DNA from 3 places in the Metabacillus rhizosphaerae genome. Region 2 is predicted to be linked to each of the others. Evidence: predicted binding sites of a transcription regulator. Region 2 holds the regulator's gene; each other region holds the start of a gene.
The links. The regulator LexA, encoded in region 2, represses DNA repair genes until DNA is damaged. The targets are predictions, from matches to a motif close to CGAACATATGTTCG.
Positions count from the first base shown of each region.

Region 1: ruvA (Holliday junction branch migration protein RuvA) is a predicted target of LexA. The motif match lies at 2,742-2,755, and genes of this name have one in related genera.
Region 3: WCV66_RS26605 (DNA repair exonuclease) is a predicted target of LexA. The motif match lies at 2,496-2,509, and genes of this name have one in related genera.

Region 1 covers NZ_CP147403.1:2,323,129-2,329,600, reverse strand. Annotated here, with positions in the region: gene queA (tRNA preQ1(34) S-adenosylmethionine ribosyltransferase-isomerase QueA) at 1-796, opposite strand, end outside; gene WCV66_RS11295 (DUF2905 domain-containing protein) at 838-1,038, opposite strand; gene ruvB (Holliday junction branch migration DNA helicase RuvB) at 1,031-2,035, opposite strand; gene ruvA (Holliday junction branch migration protein RuvA) at 2,046-2,654, opposite strand; gene WCV66_RS11280 (intercompartmental signaling factor BofC) at 2,899-3,432, opposite strand; gene WCV66_RS11275 (cold-shock protein) at 3,807-4,007, shown strand; gene WCV66_RS11270 (hypothetical protein) at 4,193-4,432, shown strand; gene WCV66_RS11265 (hypothetical protein) at 4,515-4,700, shown strand; gene WCV66_RS11260 (hypothetical protein) at 4,778-4,966, opposite strand; gene WCV66_RS11255 (YhcN/YlaJ family sporulation lipoprotein) at 5,075-5,830, opposite strand; gene safA (SafA/ExsA family spore coat assembly protein) at 6,046-6,472, opposite strand, start outside.
Region 2 covers NZ_CP147403.1:3,942,246-3,948,717, reverse strand. Annotated here, with positions in the region: gene WCV66_RS19240 (methionine gamma-lyase family protein) at 1-1,047, shown strand, start outside; gene WCV66_RS19235 (MerR family transcriptional regulator) at 1,153-1,557, shown strand; gene glnA (type I glutamate--ammonia ligase) at 1,615-2,949, shown strand; gene lexA (transcriptional repressor LexA) at 3,110-3,733, opposite strand; gene WCV66_RS19220 (LysM peptidoglycan-binding domain-containing protein) at 3,890-4,201, shown strand; gene WCV66_RS19215 (recombinase family protein) at 4,274-4,930, shown strand; gene WCV66_RS19210 (DUF896 domain-containing protein) at 5,163-5,393, shown strand; gene sirA (sporulation inhibitor of replication protein SirA) at 5,578-6,027, shown strand; gene WCV66_RS19200 (YneF family protein) at 6,113-6,331, shown strand.
Region 3 covers NZ_CP147403.1:5,623,068-5,629,539, reverse strand. Annotated here, with positions in the region: gene WCV66_RS26620 (YhzD family protein) at 1-68, opposite strand, end outside; gene WCV66_RS26615 (ABC transporter ATP-binding protein) at 200-1,099, shown strand; gene WCV66_RS26610 (ABC transporter permease) at 1,092-2,345, shown strand; gene WCV66_RS26605 (DNA repair exonuclease) at 2,574-3,824, shown strand; gene WCV66_RS26600 (ATP-binding protein) at 3,821-6,472, shown strand, end outside.

The DNA.
Region 1 (6,472 bases), 1.6 Mb from region 2:
TGGACGCAATCGTCTCAAGTGTTCTAGTCGAGGTTGTCCCTACTGAGATAATGCGACCACCTCTTGAACGCACTTCATTCAAAAGAGAAGCCGTCCCCTCACTTACTTGATAAAATTCTGCATGCATATCATGTTCTTCTACTGTCTCAGCACTAACTGGCCGAAATGTACCTAATCCTACATGAAGAGTAATAAAGGCGATATGAACCCCTTTTTCTTTAAGTTGATCAAGAATTTCTTCTGTAAAGTGTAATCCTGCAGTTGGGGCGGCAGCAGATCCAATTTCACGAGAAAAAACAGTTTGGTATCTTTCTCGATCATCTAATTGTTCTTTTATATATGGTGGTAATGGCATTTCTCCAAGTGAATCAAGAACTTCATAAAAGATTCCATCATAATCAAATTGTAGTAATCGACCACCATGCTCACTTGTTCCTACACAAGTAGCCTTTAGTATACCTGAACCAAATGTGATCACTGTACCTTCTTTTACCCGTTTGGCAGGTTTAACCAAAGTTTCCCATACATCAGCTTCTTGTTGTTTTAATAATAAGATCTCAATACTTGCACCAGTATCTTCCTTCATACCAAAAAGCCTCGCTGGCATAACTCTTGTATTATTTAATACGAGACAATCACCAGAGTGGAAATAATCAATAACTGACTTAAATGACTTATGCTGTAGCTCACCTGTCTCCTTGTGAAGAACCATTAGTCTAGATGCATCCCTTTCCTTTAAAGGAACTTGTGCAATCAGTTCTTCCGGAAGGTGAAAATCAAATAATTCTACCTTCAAAACGTTCACCTTTTTTCTGTAATCACTTAACTTACTTTACTTTACTTAAATCGACCAAAAAACGAAAATACTAGAGATAGAACAATACTAATGACGATACATGTAACAATGGGGAAAAATATAGTTGTATTCCCTTTTTTAAACACAATATCTCCAGGTAGTTTCCCAATAAATTGCATAAAAATCCCAATGATTAAAAGCACACCACCGATTATCATTAAAACTTTAGGAAACTCAGTCAATGTTTGGAACCTCCATTTGAAAATGTCGATATACCAGATCTGTTACAATTCTTCCTCTTGGAGTTCGTTGTAGAAATCCAATTTGCAATAGATATGGCTCATATACATCTTCAATTGTATGTGACTCTTCACCTATTGTAGCCGAAATTGTATCGATTCCAACCGGTCCTCCTCGGAATTTTTCAATAATTCCAAGGAGAAGCTTATGATCAATATGATCTAATCCTAATTTATCTACTTGAAGCCTCTCTAATGCGTCAACAGCTAATTCAGTTGTGATTGTCTCTACTCCCATTACTTGAGCAAAATCTCTTACTCTCCTTAGCAAGCGATTTGCAATTCTTGGTGTACCACGAGATCTTCTAGCCATTTCGACGGCACCATCATATTCAATACCAACTTCTAATATTTCTGCTGTACGTTCAATAATATGTGCTAGCTGTTTTTCATTATAATATTCTAATCTGCTCAAGACTCCAAAACGGTCACGAAGCGGAGCTGTTAATAATCCAACTCTTGTTGTTGCTCCGATTAGCGTGAATGGCGGGAGATCTAAACGAACGGATCTTGCTGTAGAGCCTTTACCTATGACAATATCGAGGCAAAAATCCTCCATTGCGGGATACAAAACTTCCTCTATTGAACGATGCAAACGATGTATTTCATCGATAAACAGTACATCACCAGGCTCTAGTGCTGTTAAAACTGCTGCTAGATCACCAGGTCTTTCAATGGCAGGTCCAGAAGTTGTACGAATATTCACACCCATTTCATTTGCAATAATCGTTGCTAATGTTGTTTTTCCTAGGCCTGGAGGACCATATAAAAGAACATGATCCAATGTTTCTCTTCGCATTTTTGCTGCTTCAATAAACACCTTCAAATTTTCTTTTACTTTATCCTGTCCTATGTATTGTCCTAAGTTCTGAGGTCTTAAGCTTTGCTCAATATACGATTCCTGTGAATCTGCTTCATTTGATACAAGGCGTTCATCCATGTTTATCACCTTACTTCAATAGCTTTTGCAATGCTTTTTTTACATATTGATCTGTAGTTAAACTTTCTTCTGCAAGAGAAGGAGCAACTTTTTTAATTTCACGTTCGGCATAACCTAGTACTTTCAGTGCCTCAATTGCCTCATTCAAGGCATGATTTGCTGTATGCTTTTTTGAAATTTCTTCATGTGTAAATAAATCTGGCGCATACAAAGCAGCAACATCGCCTAATTTACCTTTTAAATCTAAGATAATTTGCCGTGCTGTCTTTTTACCTACACCTGGAAACTTTACGAGGAATGTATCATTTTCATTTTCAATTGCCTCAATCACCTGTGAGGGATTACCCGAAGCAAGTATAGCTAATGCCCCCTTAGGCCCTATGCCAGTTACATTGAGCAATTTCATAAATAATGCTTTTTCTTCTCTCGATTGAAAGCCGTATAAAGCTAATATATCTTCACGTACATGCTGATATGTATAGATAATGATTTCTTCTTGTTGGCTTTTCTTATAACTAAACGGATTTGGTGTATGGATTTGATATCCTAAACCACGATGATCAATGACAATATACTCTGGCGTCACATCGTCCACATACCCTTTAATAAATTCTATCAACGATATTCACCTCTTTTACGACTGTACCCCATTGTATCAAAAAAAGCGGTTAATCAGAAGGGATTTTGACTACAATGCATCTAAATACGTACAATTGTTCTTACAACCTATTTTACCATTAAAATTTCGCCTTAGGTATTTTTCTGATAATAATAATTTCTTATTAAGAAAAGCTCAGGGTGTACTTATTCTTATCTCGTCAAAAAAGCTAACTCAAAAGATTTTCACCTTTTAAGTTAGCTTTTTATTTTTTCTCTGACTTTGGATATGTTTCAAGAGTTTTTAAAACCTCTAGATATTGGTCTCTCGATTGTATTCTAATTCCTTGAATTAATTCATCATGCTTTCTACTTTCCAACTTTTTCACATCAATTTGAAAGAAGGATTGAATTACTTCGTTCGTCTCTGGTTTTCCATTAAAGATCGATAACGTACCATCATCATCAATTCCGAAATAGCCGTTTGTTTTTAATAGAGGTGAAATATCATCTATACTTCTTTGAAAAACAACTCTCTCTTCATTTTGATCAATTAACTGCCAGCCATCATAGGCAGCCCAGAAATCTTCCATCGAAAGAATTGTTTCATTTGTTACCTCTTCACTTAACTCTCCATCAAGATATACTCTCTGTAAAACTACTTTTACAGTTAAAGGACCTTGAACAATATTTTCTTCTGCTTTAATACTATCTTGATTACCGTTTGCTATTGTAATACTTATGATTACTGCAATAAGACAACAAACGGTAACGATGCGACTTGGATGAAATTTTCTCATCGATCTCACCTCGTTTATTTAAATTCGTACAATCATCACATTGAACGTCAACTAATTTAGGATTAAAAAAATTAGTTAATAGCCTAGCTTATTTTATCTATTAGAGTTGTTTATTATTTCAACACATCTTAACAATTACTGTTTCGATAATATTGTGACCAATTATAGAAGTTTTAACCATAGAATATTCCTTCTAAAAAATATTTTTAAAACAATTATTACCTATTTGCTATTCGAGGGATACTCTGTTAATATTAAGGAGAATTATTTTTGTTCGGTCTGTAAGGAAAGAATAAGTGTTTAAACTTTTCGCCTTTGATAATTGAGCAAGGATAGTAATAAATCGTGGAATATCCACACGGGAGGCAACAAACATGCAACAAGGTACAGTAAAATGGTTTAATGCAGAAAAAGGCTTCGGATTCATCGAAATCGAAGGTGGAGACGACGTATTCGTACATTTCTCAGCTATCCAAGGCGAAGGATTTAAAACTTTAGAAGAAGGTCAAAAAGTGACTTTCGAAACTGAGCAAGGTCAACGTGGACTTCAAGCAGTTAACGTTAACAAAGCTTAATTAGCTTTTATGTACAAAAAAGGACTTCTAACGAAGTCCTTTTTTTGTGTATAAATTTTCAACAAAAATAATTAACATATTCCATATTATGCTATAATTGTCATTATTTCATATTTAATATGTTCAATAAAACGAAGTGAATAAAAACTTCTTTTAGTTGAAAATAAGATTAAGGTGTGACCAATGTGGACCTTTTTAATGCAGAATTGCGTAGAATTAGAATTACCCTCATTTTTTTAACGATTATTATCGCATTTTCTTCTGGTGATCACACTGTAACGGTGGAGGATAACTCTTATAGTAGTAGTCAAGATGTGTATCCACAATTTGATTACTCCCATATGGTAGATTTAGGTAATGGACACTTTGGTTTACTTACCGCTCATTCAGCATGGAAATCTTCACTTGAATTATTTCTTTTCTAAAATAATATTTTTTCGTTATAGGCTACTTCATTAAACTTACATTCCTTTTAGGACATATATTGTAGTAAAAGGAGGGGTTACAATGAATAGCTGGATTTTCTTATTTTTAGCTGCTATTTTATCAGGCTTTGCTTTAATTGAAGTTCCTTTAGCTGGTACATTTTTAGCAAGTTTAGCACCATTTACAACAGTGGTGGGTGTACTAACAGTTTTAGTTTTCTCATTAGTCCTCATTTATAAAGGCGTAAAATATTTATTTAATAAATAGTTTCATACTATTCAAAGTCACTCAGTTATCTTATTTCCCTTTACCTGAGTGACTTTTTTTGGTTTATTGAGTCGTTTTCAAATACTTTTCTTCATTCCACATTCACTACATTCTCTAAGAAAGATGAAATCCTTAACAGAACTCTTAAATAATGTGTTTCCGCAATTATCACATCGACCACTAATTTCGTCTGGGTATTGTTTAAAATCATAAACTACAGTGGTATCGATACCTTTTGTTTCTCGTTTCGGTTTGTTGTCTTCCATACATATCACCTACAACTACTATTTTCTTTATCATATCACATTTCTTAATTATGCTTGGTCCAAGTTTAATTTACAAAATAAAAAGCAAGGGGAACACCCCTAGCTTCTTTAGTCACGATCACCATTAAATGGACGTTGAATTGCATCTCCGAGATCATCCATCAAATTATTGATGTCGGCGTCAATTGTTTTTCGGTCAACACCATTTTGGATATCATTGTCAATGTTACGAACACGTGTAAATGTTCCTTCATCAGTTACTACTTGGACATTTCTACCATTAGACATTTTACGTACGTTATTAGAAATTTTTTCTTTTAAGGAAGCATTATTGTTGTCAGCTGTATCAACTGCAACTAAAATATTGTCCTCTGTTACCAATACACGAGCATTGTCGACGTTGTCCATTTTCTCAACTGATGTTCTAACTTTTCGAGATATCTCGTTATCATCACGGTTATTATTGTTTGTGATATTCATTTTATTATTATTATTATTATTATTATTGTTACCTACATTTTGTAAGTGTCCATGATAATTTGCATCACTACGGCTAAAGCGATTATCTCTAACTAAGCCATCATCACGATCCCCAAGTGGTACTGTAGGATTACTCATATTTTGATTATTGTTTTTATTATTAACTTTACGGAAATAATTATCTTCATTGTTCATTCCGTCCATCATTTCTGTAACAGGTCCTTCATTATCTGCGTTTGTATTTTCATTTGAATAGTAACCCATAGGTTGTGCGTTATCATTATTTCTTGTATCTAATGCACCTTCATCCCCATTACAAGCTGTCAAACCTGTTGTTAAAAGCGCAATAGCTGTAAACGCTGAAGCTTTTTTACCTTTATTCAATACAAAAACCCCCCAGTAGGTACTTTCAAAAAGAGCAATAACTTTTGCTCATTAAGTAGCTTGCACCATAGGGAGGAATAACAAACTGTTAGTTAACGGTAACACCTTTAATTTTTGGTCAATATCTTTTAAAGGTTTTTTCGTAAATTACATAAATATGAGAGCTTATAACAAAATAAAGCAGAGGGTATGTCACCTCTGCTTTGTTGTGATTATTAATCCTGGTCATCTTCTCGTTCATCATAATTAGGCATATCAAACATTTGACCACCTGGTGCCATTTGCATCTGTCCGGGTTGCATCTGTCCAGGATTGAAACCATTAGGATTATAGCCTTGCGGGGCCATAAATGGCTGTTGTGTTGGATAACCGCCAAATTGTTGTTGCATCGGATAACCACCAAATTGTTGTTGCATTGGATAGCCACCAAATTGTTGTTGCATTGGATAGCCATAATTAACACCATGTTGATATGGATAACCTTGATAAGGATTTACATAAGGTGTTGCTCCTCCACAACCACAATCATTCTGTGTATAGGCTGGTGCAACTGCCTGTGGATATGGCATATTTGGTGAATGTTCATAATCAAAATCATCATCATCATCTGGTGCTTCACCATATGCACCTAAAACTTGATTT
Region 2 (6,472 bases):
GTATTCGGTGGAGAAGCAGGTTTGGTAAGACCACAAATCATATCTGGTACTCATGCGATCTCAATAGCATTATTTGGTGTGTTAAGACCAGGGGATGAACTTGTATATATTACTGGTAAACCCTATGATACGCTTGAAGAAATTGTAGGGATTAGAGGAAGTGGAGTAGGCTCATTAAAGGAGTTTCAGATTGGATATAAAACCGTTGATCTCCGCGAAAATGGGGAAATTGATTTCGATGCTGTTAAGAATGCGATTACGTACAAGACAAAAATGATCGGTATTCAACGCTCAAAAGGCTATGCAACACGTCCTTCATTTACACTTGCTGAAATAGAAGAAATGATATCTTTTGTAAAATCTTTGAAAGAAGATGTTGTCATTTTTGTCGATAATTGCTATGGTGAGTTTGTAGAAGAACTTGAACCATGCCACGTAGGTGCAGATTTAATGGCGGGATCATTAATAAAAAATCCAGGTGGAGGAATCGCAAAAACAGGTGGATATATTGTAGGTAAAAAATCACTTGTGGAAGCATGCTCTTATCGGATGACATCACCTGGCATTGGTGCAGAAGCAGGTGCTTCCCTTTACAGCTTACAAGAAATGTATCAAGGATTCTTTTTAGCACCACATGTTGTAGGACAAGCTCTTAAAGGTGCTGTTTTCACATCTTCCTTCTTAGAAGAACTTGGGTTGCAGACGAATCCATCCTGGAATAGTACGAGAACAGATCTAATTCAATCTGTTCAATTCAATGATGCTAAGCTAATGGTTGCTTTTTGCCAGGCAATTCAATATGCTTCACCAATTAATTCACATGTGACACCATATCCGAACTATATGCCTGGTTACGAGGATGATGTAATCATGGCTGCGGGAACATTCATCCAAGGTGCTAGTATTGAACTATCTGCAGACGGACCAATAAGAGCTCCGTTTGTTGCATATGTTCAAGGAGGACTCACATATTCCCATGTAAAAATAGCGATTTGTTCAGCTATCGATTCTTTACTAGATCAAGAGCTGCTCACGATAAATAGTTAACTAGTAATTTATATTTGAAAATGATGTTATAATTTCTCACATATTATTGACACATAATATAACATGAATTATAATAAAAATAGTTAAACAAAAGGAGCGAATAACATGAGTGATAATATTCGACGCTCAATGCCCCTATTTCCGATTGGAATTGTTATGCAGTTAACAGATCTTTCTGCAAGACAAATCCGATATTATGAAGAGAATGAATTGATTTTTCCCGCTAGAACCGAGAGCAATCGAAGACTTTTCTCTTTTAATGATGTTGATAAGTTATTGGAGATTCGTAACTTAATTGAGCAAGGTGTAAATTTAGCAGGAATTAAACAAATTTTCTCCAGAAATGATAGCGCGCATAAAGAAGCTCAACTGGAACAACCTAAAACTGTTGAGAAGCCAGACATAAGTGATGCGGAATTGCGCAAGCTACTGAAATCCGAACTAATGCAAGCGGGTCGCTTTAATCGACCAACATTAAGACATGGCGACATGTCAAGGTTTTTTCATTAATTATGAGTAATTCCAATTAATTATAAAAATTCTTTGCCTGTAGAGAGGAGATTTTCAATGTCTAAATATTCAAGAGAAGATATTGTAAGTTTAGTAAAAGAAAATAATGTAAAATACATCCGTTTACAATTTACGGATATTCTTGGAACGATAAAAAACGTTGAAATCCCAGTTAGTCAGCTTGACAAAGCATTAGACAACAAAATGATGTTTGATGGATCTTCAATTGAAGGTTTTGTACGTATTGAAGAATCTGATATGTATTTATATCCAGATCTAGATACTTTCGTTATCTTCCCTTGGACTGCTGAAAAAGGCCAAGTTGCTCGTTTTATTTGCGACATTTACAATCCAGATGGAACCCCATTCGCTGGTGACCCACGTAACAATTTACGTCGTCTATTAGCTGAAATGGAAGAGCTTGGATTCACAGACTTCAATCTAGGACCTGAGCCAGAATTCTTCTTATTCAAACTAGATGAAAAAGGTGAACCAACTCTAGAATTAAATGACAATGGTGGTTATTTCGATTTAGCACCAACTGACTTAGGTGAAAACTGCCGTCGTGACATTGTTCTAGAACTAGAAGAAATGGGCTTTGAAATTGAAGCTTCTCATCATGAGGTTGCACCTGGACAGCATGAAATTGATTTTAAATATGCTGGAGCAATCAAAGCATGTGATGATATTCAAACATTTAAATTAGTTGTTAAAACAATTGCTCGTAAACATGGACTACACGCTACATTTATGCCAAAACCATTATTCGGTGTAAACGGATCTGGTATGCACATGAACTTATCATTATTCCGCAATGGTGAAAATGCATTCTTAGATACTAGCGCTGACCTACAATTAAGTGATACAGCTAGACAATTTATTGCAGGTATTATTAAACACGCATCAGCGTTTACTGCAGTAACAAATCCAACTGTAAACTCATACAAACGCCTAGTACCAGGTTATGAAGCACCATGTTATGTTGCTTGGTCTGCACAAAACAGAAGTCCATTAATTCGTATTCCAGCATCCCGTGGATTAAGCACACGTGTAGAAGTACGTAGTGTTGACCCTGCTGCAAACCCATACTTGGCAATGAGTGTTCTTTTAGCTGCTGGACTTGACGGTATTAAAAATAGTCTTGAAGCACCAAAACCAATTGATCGTAACATTTATGTTATGTCTAAAGAAGAGCGTATTGAAAATGGGATCGTTGATTTACCAGCAACTCTTGCTCAAGCATTAGATTTACTAAAAGCTGACAGCACAATGAAACACGCGTTAGGCGAGCACTTATTTGAGCATTTCATCGAAGCTAAAGAAATTGAGTGGGATATGTTCCGTACACAAGTACACCCATGGGAAAGAGAACAATACATGTCAATGTATTAATAATAAGACCCCTTAACACAATTTGTGCTAAGGGGTTTTTGATTAAACTTCAGGTCAAATAAATACTTGTTTTTAGTAGTTTATTAAATGAATAACTTGCAGATAAAAACGATGTAATTATCTTAGAGTATATGAAAAAAGCTTGCCGATTGGCAAGCTTTTAATGGATCGTCCGATAAACCCCAATTACTTTTCCTAAAATACTAACATTGCGTAAAATAATAGGCTCCATAGTAGAGTTTTCTGGCTGTAAGCGAATATAATCCTTTTCTTTAAAGAATCGTTTACAGGTTGCTTCATCTTCTTCAGTCATTGCCACAACAATATCACCATTATTAGCAGTCTGCTGCTGTCTTACAATGACCATGTCTCCATCTAGGATACCAGCTTCTATCATACTTTCCCCCATTATTTCTAGCATAAAAACATGTTCCTCGTCATTTACATACCGATCAGGGAGTGGGAAATATTCTTCAACATTCTCAATTGCTGTAATCGGTAAACCCGCCGTTACCTTACCAATCACCGGCACGTTTACAACTTTACTTCTTGGAATATGAAGTGTTTCTTCCTCTTCCAAGATTTCTATTGCTCTTGGTTTAGTTGGATCACGACGAATCAATCCTTTTGATTCTAATCTAGCTAAGTGACCATGAACAGTAGAGCTGGATGCAAGGCCAACTGCTTCGCCTATTTCTCTTACAGACGGCGGATAGCCTTTCTTTTGTACTTCATCTTTTATAAAACTTAATATATCTTGTTGTCTTTTTGATAGTTTCGTCATCCTTTGTGACACCTCGGATTCCTGTAATATATGTTTATTATAGCATCATTTACCTATTAATACAAACATAAGTTCGAGGAAACAGTTGACTAGAATATTTGTTCGTATTATACTGAAAATATAAATACGAACAAATATTCTTATGAGGTGGTAAAATTGAAAAAAGAAACAATATTTTATATTCTATCTTTCTTTGCTGTGGTATTAGCTGTTACAGGGGCTATTTCATATACTGGTACAAATGAAAATTTAGAAAAATTTCATCAAGTAGAAATTGAAGAAGGGGATAGCTTATGGAGTATTGCTGAACAATTCCATGAAAATGCTAACATAACAAAGCAAGATTTTGTAATATGGGTGCAAGATAAAAATAAAATGAATTCAAGTGTAGTTAAACCAGGTGATTTAGTTTTTGTACCAGTAGAGAAAGAACAAATATACCAATTTGAACAGATTGCTAGTGAATAGAAAGTATATCTAGTTACTGGATTTTTCTTATACATAGAAATGATACAATTTTATTAGCTAGGGTGATCCGAAATGAAGGCCATCATTTATTGTAGAGTTAGTACAAATAAAGAGACTCAAGATACCTCAATTGAGAGGCAAAAAGAGGAATTAGTAAAGCTTGCTGAAATACATAACATAGATGTAGTAAAGATAATTGAAGAACGGCATAGCGGATATGACATCGATCGAGATGGAATAATAGAGGCACTTGCTCTTATAAAAGATAAACAAGCGGGCTTGCTTCTTGTACAGGATGATACCCGCTTAGGACGCGGACATGCTAAAATTGCTATTTTACATGAAATAAGAAAATTAAATGCAAAGGTATTTACTCTTAATGAACAAGGGGAGCCGGAATTATCTGAAAGTGATATCATGGTATTAAATATACTTGCAGCGGTTGAAGAATTTCAACGAAAACTCGTAAATTATAAGATTAAAAGAGGAATGAATCGAGCAATCGCAAAAGGATATAGACCACAAGATAATTTATCTAATTTAGATAAGGGTGGAGGTCGTGAAAAAATTGATGTACCAATTGAGGAAATAATTAAATTACGTAGTAAGAAACTCACTTTTCATGAGATTGCTGCTACACTAAGAGGTGTAGGCTATGATGTTAGTAAAGCTACTGTTCATAGAAGATATAAAGAATATATTGATAGTGAAACGATCGATCATAACTAGCAAATAGTAATTAATTATATGATTTTTCTGCTTTAGGTTGCATAGGAGTTGTCAATTCTGTCTTCTTTTAGTAATATGACATGTAAGTTAATCACGATTTTACATTGTTAATGTAAAACCACTAGTTGATTTGGATTGTAAAATTAACATTGGACTATTTGTGGATGATTTACCTAGGAAGATCGAGTTGGTTGACTAATATACATGAAAGCCCAAAGGAGAATGAAATAATATGTTACCTAAAGATAAAATTGATCGAATAAATGCATTATCAAAAAAATCAAAATCAGAAGGCTTATCAGCAAAAGAACAAGAAGAACAGCAATCTCTACGTCAACAATATTTACAAGCTTTTCGCTCGTCAATGAAAAATACTTTAAAAGGTGTAACAGTTGTTGATCCAAATGGAAATGATGTAACACCACAAAAATTAAAAGATGAGAAGAAGTTTAATCTTCATTAGAAGAATAGATCTTAATGATTTATTCTTTTTTTATTTAAAATATTTCACATTTTTTTCTTTTCAATATAAATAAAAAAATGTTAAGCTCTTCGACAAAAATAGTGGCTTCTTTCTCCGTCTTAAGACAATTCTTGCTTTGATGATCTTTTATAATAATAGAAATAGATGATAGAGGAGGAGTGAAATGGTGAGACACTATTATATTTATTTAATAGAAGAAGAATTTGCTAGTCACTACTTTGGTCGGGAGTCAAAAATTTATCACCTGTTTCAGGATTTTCACTGGACAACAGTTCGCTCAAATCATGTAGCTACACTTGAAAGACAAATTAATTATATTACTAAGCCCATTCCTTCATTATTTATACATCAACTACTTGGTACTCACTTAGCAAATCGTCCTGATTATCAAAATATTCACCATATACATAAGATCGAACTTAAGGCTAATCGAGGGAATGCTACATTAATCGTAAAAGACCGTCATTTAGAGCTTTCCTCTGATGGAAGCTATGAGGCAGAAACGATTTTCTTTGAAGTTCTAAGGAAATTTGATCCTTGTTTTTTAGCGATGGATTTACAAGGTGAAAGATATGGTTGGTTAAATCCGATAAAAGAAAGAAATTTTGGTTAAAAGTGAAGAAATTATAGTACAAATGTTGTATAATATCGTAGGGTTTAGTACACTGTAAGATAGACAACACGAAGGAGGAAAAATAATGGAATTATGGGTTGTTATTCTAGTAGGCATTCTAGCACTACTTGCTGGAGTTGCACTAGGATTTTTCATTGCGCGTAAATACATGATGACTTACCTAAAGAAAAATCCACCAATCAATGAACAAATGTTAAAAATGATGATGATGCAAATGGGTATGAAACCTTCCCAAAAGAAAATCAATCAAATGTTGAAAGCGATGAATGGCCAAATGAAATAAAATCCCGATATTCGGGCTTTTATTTTATATTATGCTGACATTTTTATATAAATGTTTTGATAGATAAACTTTTAGTCGATAAAAATCGGTAATCATTCATTCAAAAACAATAGCACGCGAAAAAGCGTGCTTTTTATTTGG
Region 3 (6,472 bases), 1.7 Mb from region 2:
GCTTCAAAGCTTTCATCTAATAATTTTTCTCCACTTTTCTCGAAAACTGTTAAATAGTATAAACCCATTCTCCCATTCCTTCCTGTAGTTAAATACTATCAATATATAATTATAATTCTTACTCCACATTTATTTTCCTGCATGATGATGAAACCTTTTCTTAGTTTAACCGTAATACTAGAAGGTAAGGAGGATGAGTATGAGTTTGAAAATTGAAGGTGTTACAAAGCGTTTTGGTGTACATACAGCTGTTGATCAGTTGTCAATCGTTATTCCTGAACGGGAAATTTTTGGATTTCTTGGTGCGAATGGTGCGGGTAAAACGACGACATTTCGAATGATTTTAGGATTGTTAAATCCGTCAGATGGGGTAATTACATGGAATGATAAAAAAATTTCATATGAGACAAGTGATCAAATCGGTTACCTCCCTGAGGAGCGAGGACTTTATCCAAAGCTTAAAGTAAAGGAGCAGCTTATCTATTTAGGTAGATTAAAGGGAATGTCAAAACATGAAGTGCTGGTAGAAATGAATCATTGGCTTGAGCGATTTAAGGTACCTGAATATGCAAATAAAAAAGTTGAGGAGCTTTCAAAAGGGAATCAACAAAAAATTCAATTTATTGCAGCTGTTATTCATAAGCCTAAGCTTTTAATACTGGATGAACCCTTTAGTGGATTGGATCCAGTTAATGTAGAGCTATTAAAAAAAGCCGTTGTTGAATTAAAGGATGCCGGCACATCAATCGTGTTTGCTAGTCATCGAATGGAACATGTTGAGGAACTCTGTCAGCATTTGTGTATTATGCACAAAGGTAAGCCAATTGTACATGGTTCACTCCGAGAGATTAAACGATCCTTTGGAAAGAAGAATGTCTTTGTCCAAGGTGACTTCGATATGAGTTTTTTAGAAGAAGTACCTGGTGTGACAAAATATAAGAAAATTTCTGAAGGTGCCGAGCTTCAAATTAATAATGAAGATGTAGCCCAGGTTATTTTTCAGGAGCTACAAAATAAGGGGTTTGTCCGTAAATTTGCACTAGAAGAACCGTCATTAAATGATATTTTTATTGAGAAGGTAGGTGCTTCCTATGAATAAGTTTTGGATTATGGTAGCACACACATACTTAAGTAAAATAAAAACGAAGTCATTTCTTATTACTACGTTAATAACAGTATTGCTTATCTTCGGACTATCAAATATTTCTACAATTATCGAGGCTTTTGACAAAAAAGATGAAGCAAAAACGTTTGCTGTCCTCGATGAAACGAATGAATTCTATACAACCTTTGAAAAAAATCTTGTTGAAAGCCAAATCCAAATTGAACTTGAAAAATCAACTCTTTCAGAATCAGAACTTGATAAACAAGTGTTGGAAGAAGAGTTGGACGGCTTGATCATCCTAAAGCTTGATGAAAATCAGCTTCCAACAGCAACAGTGAAGACATTATCTATGACAGATAGTGAGGTTTTTACACAAATCGAACAAGTACTCCAACAGACAAAGCTCGAATTTGGAAGAGAGAAACTAGGGTTAGATTCAGATGAGTTAAACCAATTGTTTACACCAGTTGAACTCAGTAAAGTGGCCTTAGAAGATAATGCGAAAACAGAAGAAGAGTTAAACCAAGCAAGAGGGCTTGTATATGTTTTATTGTTTGTCATTTATTTTTCTGTTATTTTTTATGCAAGTATGATTGCAACAGAGGTAGCAACGGAAAAGTCTTCACGCGTCATGGAAATTTTAATTTCTAGTGTATCTCCAGTGCAACAAATGTTTGCCAAATTAATTGGGATTGGACTACTTAGCTTGACTCAAATGTTTGTAATCCTTGGTGTAGGCTATGCATCCATTAAATCGCAAATTGATAATTTGAATGCAATGACAGGTGGGGTTTTAGGATTTAGTGACATTCCGACATCTACGTTCATTTATGCAATCATTTACTTCCTTCTAGGCTATTTTTTATTTGCAACCCTAGCTGCGTTCCTTGGATCACTAGTAAGTAGAATAGAAGATGTTCAGCAATTAATCTCACCAATGATTTTCTTGATTGTTGGAGCATTTATGATTGCGATGTTTGGATTGACTAATCCAGAAACACCGTTTATTACAATTAGCTCATATATTCCATTTTTCACGCCAATGATTATGTTTTTACGAGTTGGAATGTTGAATATTCCACCTTGGGAAATTGGTCTATCAATTGCTTTATTGCTAGTTTCAATTGCCCTGCTAGCTATCTTTGGTGCTCGTGTTTATAAGGGTGGAGTGCTGATATATGGAAAATCTTCATCTATTAAGGATATAAAAAGGGCTTTGACGATGTCGAAGGATAAGTAGTTTATCTTTATAAACCTATTTGCAAGATAAGGAAATTAATATAGTGCAAGCTAATAGGTCAGGTTATATCTTAATTGAAAATGGGGCTAAACATTAAAAATATGTTAGTTCCATTTTTTTTATTGTTCTACTTCTATCTTAATAATATTGGGAACGTGCATTCGTATGCTGACGGTGGTAAAATAAATGTAAGTAACTAGTTAGGGACTTAAACAAAGGGTGATCATTATGAAAAATTCAATTACATTTATCCATGCAGCCGACCTACATTTGGATAGTCCGTTTGTTGGTTTAAAGTATTTACCTCCTCAATTATTTGAGAAAATCCGAGAAAGCACATTTCTAGCATTTTCTAAAGTAATAACAAGTGCGATCAATGAGAAGGTTGACTTTGTGTTGCTCTCTGGAGATTTATATGATGGTGAAGAAAGAAGTCTAAAAGCACAATTGAAGTTGAAAAAAGAATTTGATCGATTGGCTGAAGTAGGTATCGAAGTGTTCGTAATACATGGTAATCACGATCATACTGGTGGGAAATGGATTGATTTACAGTGGCCAGACAATGTTCATGTTTTCTCTAGCAAGGTAGTAGAAATGAAAACATATCTTAAAAACGAGACACCTGTTGCCCATATTTATGGCTATAGTTATCCTTCTCGGTCCGTACAAGAAAATATGACACAACAGTATAAAAAACAGGGGAATTCCAGTGTTTATCATATAGGAATGCTCCACGGTTCAATAGAGGGAAATAAGGACCATGATGTGTATTGTCCATTTAAAGTAAATGAGCTTATCAATAAAGAGTTTGACTACTGGGCGTTAGGGCATATTCATAAGCGTCAAATACTGCATGAAAAAAATCCAATTATTGCTTATCCAGGAAATATTCAAGGACGACACCGTAAAGAAACAGGTAAAAAAGGGTGTTATCTAGTTGAAATGCAAGATGATACTGCTTCTACCACGTTTATCTCGACTGAAGAAGTCATTTGGGAAGAAGTCGAGCTTTCCATTGAAGGACTCACTAGTGTTTCAGAGTTAATTAAGAAGTGTGAGCATAGTATTGAACAATTTCGTAAAACAGGTTGCTCTACTTGTTTAACATTTGCCTTTACTGGTACTGGGGACATATCAAGTTTCCTACAAACTCCACAAACGATCCAAGATTTATTAGAGGCTCTTAATGATGTTGAAAGTGAAAATGATCAGTTTGTTTGGGTAGTTAAAATACTAAATAAAACATATGAACCCAGTCAAAATAATCCTAACCTTGTATCATTTTTAACCGACTTACATACAACAGTAGAAAATTATCAGTCATTTTCTGAGGTCATACGACCGCTTGAACAGCACCCTGTTTATAAAAAATATATTTCAGAGTTTACGTTAGAAGAACAACAGCAGCTTCTAAAGGAAGCAGAGCAACTTTTACATAGTGAACTTTTGCAGCAGCAAAGTGGGGTGAAAAAGATTTGAAGATTGAAAAGCTTATGATATACGGGTATGGAAAATTTGAAAATCAAACCATTGAATTTACTGATTCAAAACTGCAGATTATCTATGGAGAAAACGAAGCTGGTAAATCGACCATTATGTCCTTTATTCACAGCATCTTATTTGGTTTTCCAACTAAACAACAAACTGGAAATCGTTATGAGCCAAAAAGAGGATCCGCATATGGTGGCTATCTTATGATACGAACAGAGGAAAATCAACAATTAAAAATAGAAAGACGTCCAGGAAAGGCTGGGGGAGAGGTAATTGTTGAATTAGAGGGAGGAACTGTTCAAAAAGAGGAGTATTTACAAACAATCCTAGGCGGGATTGACCTGGAAACATATAAGTCAATTTTCTCTTTTGATATTCATGGACTTCAACAGATTCATAAGATGAACTCAGATCAAATTGGAAAGTTTCTTTTTCTTTCAAGCATCTATGGAGCGGAAGCGCTATTTACAATTGAACATACACTTATAAAGCAGCAAGACATGCTTTTTAAACCTAGTGGAAAAAGGCCGGTATTGAATGAGGCACTATCAAAGTTAAAAGAGAGCAATCGACAATTACTTGAGGCTAAAGGAAAAAACAATGAGTATCAACAGCTTTTAACTGAAAAAGACTCTTTAAAAGAGCAACTATTATCTTTAGATTTAAATAAAAAGCAACAGATTACAAAGCAAAAGAAACTTGAAAAGGTAAAAGCGATTCTTCCACTTATCAGGGAAAGAGATTGGTGTGTTGATCAATTGAGTCTGCTTCCCGATACAACAGGCTTCCCAGAAGATGGCTTACAACAACTTGATCAATTTGTTTTAACTCTCCAGCCGATGGAGGCACAGCTACATTCATTACGAAGTAAAAACAAGCAGTACGAAGTAGAAGCAGAAGAACTTACAGTTAATCATAAAGTATTAACTATGCTTCCGACTATACATTCAATACGAGAGCAGCTACCACTTTATAAAGAAAAAAAGCATAACGAACATTTAAAGGAACAAAGAATTGAACAGCTTAAACATGAAATCAATCTATATAAACAAAGGTTATATCCGCAATTAAATGATGAAGAAGTAAGTAAGATTCATGCGACAGTTCCAATTAAGGAGTCAATAAAAAAGGCCTTAGCAGACGACCAGCATTTAAACCAACGGAAAAAAATGGTAGACGAGCAATTTGAGCAAGCAAAGAAATCTTTAGAAGAAACGGAATGGAAAATAAGTGATCTACAAAAGGATATATTATCAGCTGAAGAAAGAAAGGCATTGGAAAATGAAGTATCTAGAAAAGAAGCATTAAATCCAGCAGATATAAAGGTAGAACATCAGCAAATCTTATCACAAATTCAAGGTAGAAGACGAGAGCATAAGAAAGAGAAAAAACAACGTGTACTCCTAGTTGGAGGATTAGCTCTTTTATTATTGATAGTTTCTAGTTGGTTCATTAGTGAACAAGATTGGCTCATTTCTGGAATTCTGATAATTGGATTGATTGTAGCTTTACTACAACTAAAACGGGTAATTACAAAAGAAGACCCGCTTATTGATCATTTAACAAGTCGGCAGAAAATTCTTGAGCAGGAAATCATATCATTAAAGGAAAGTGGAGAAGATTATCAATCATTGTCCGAACTGATGAAGATACTTGATAAAGACAATAAAATAATTCAAGCATTACATCACGAGCAGCTTTTACATAAACAGCATGAAAGAACGTATGATAGAGTTTTAAAGCTGTATGAGGAATGGGAAGACGATTATTTTAAAAGTACAGAAAGTTCCTCACGATTAGCAAAACTGCTTCAGTTAGAGAAAAGTACGACACCTGACGCTTTATTAGAAGCATTTGATACTTTGCAACATATCCAACAGATCATGTTGAAAAGACAGCAAAATCTTGCAGAGTTACTAATTATTAATCAAGAAATAGTTCAGTATGAAAATACAGTAAATGAGACATTGCAAGCTTGTGGGTTGGAAAAGGATTCAATAGAGGAGGCAGTTTATGAGTTATTCAAGCTATCTAGCTTAGAGGTGGAAAAAAATGATCAACTCTTGAAAATTATGGATAGAAAAAGTGAAACAGAAGAAGCGATAGACACTTTAACGAATAAAATGAACTTTTTGAAAGATGAAAAAGAAGAATTATTAATTAGAGTTGGTGTCGAAAATGAAGATGAATTTCGTAAAATGGCAAAAAATCATCTCAAAAGAGAAGAATTAACTAAACAGAAGATGTGGGTAGAGAAGCAGCTAACTTCAGAAATGAATGTAAATCTTGAAACGATACCAGTTGATGAATATGAGGATATTGATGAAAAACTATTCGAGCTGGAGAAAGTAATTGAATTTAGTGAACAGGATGGAAAGAAAACACAACAAGAATATTCTAGTGTGTTACACAAAATAAATGAGATCGAGCAAAGTGGAACATATTCAAAGCTTAGACATGCAACTGAAAATGAAAAGGCTGTAGTTAGAGAATATGCGGAGCAATGGGTAGTACGAGCGCTTGCAAAGGATCTATTAAATCAAACGGTTGAACGACATCGTGAAGTCAGATTACCTGCTTTGTTAGCTTATATAGAAAACTACTTTAAAAAATTAACATCTAATAAATACAAACAT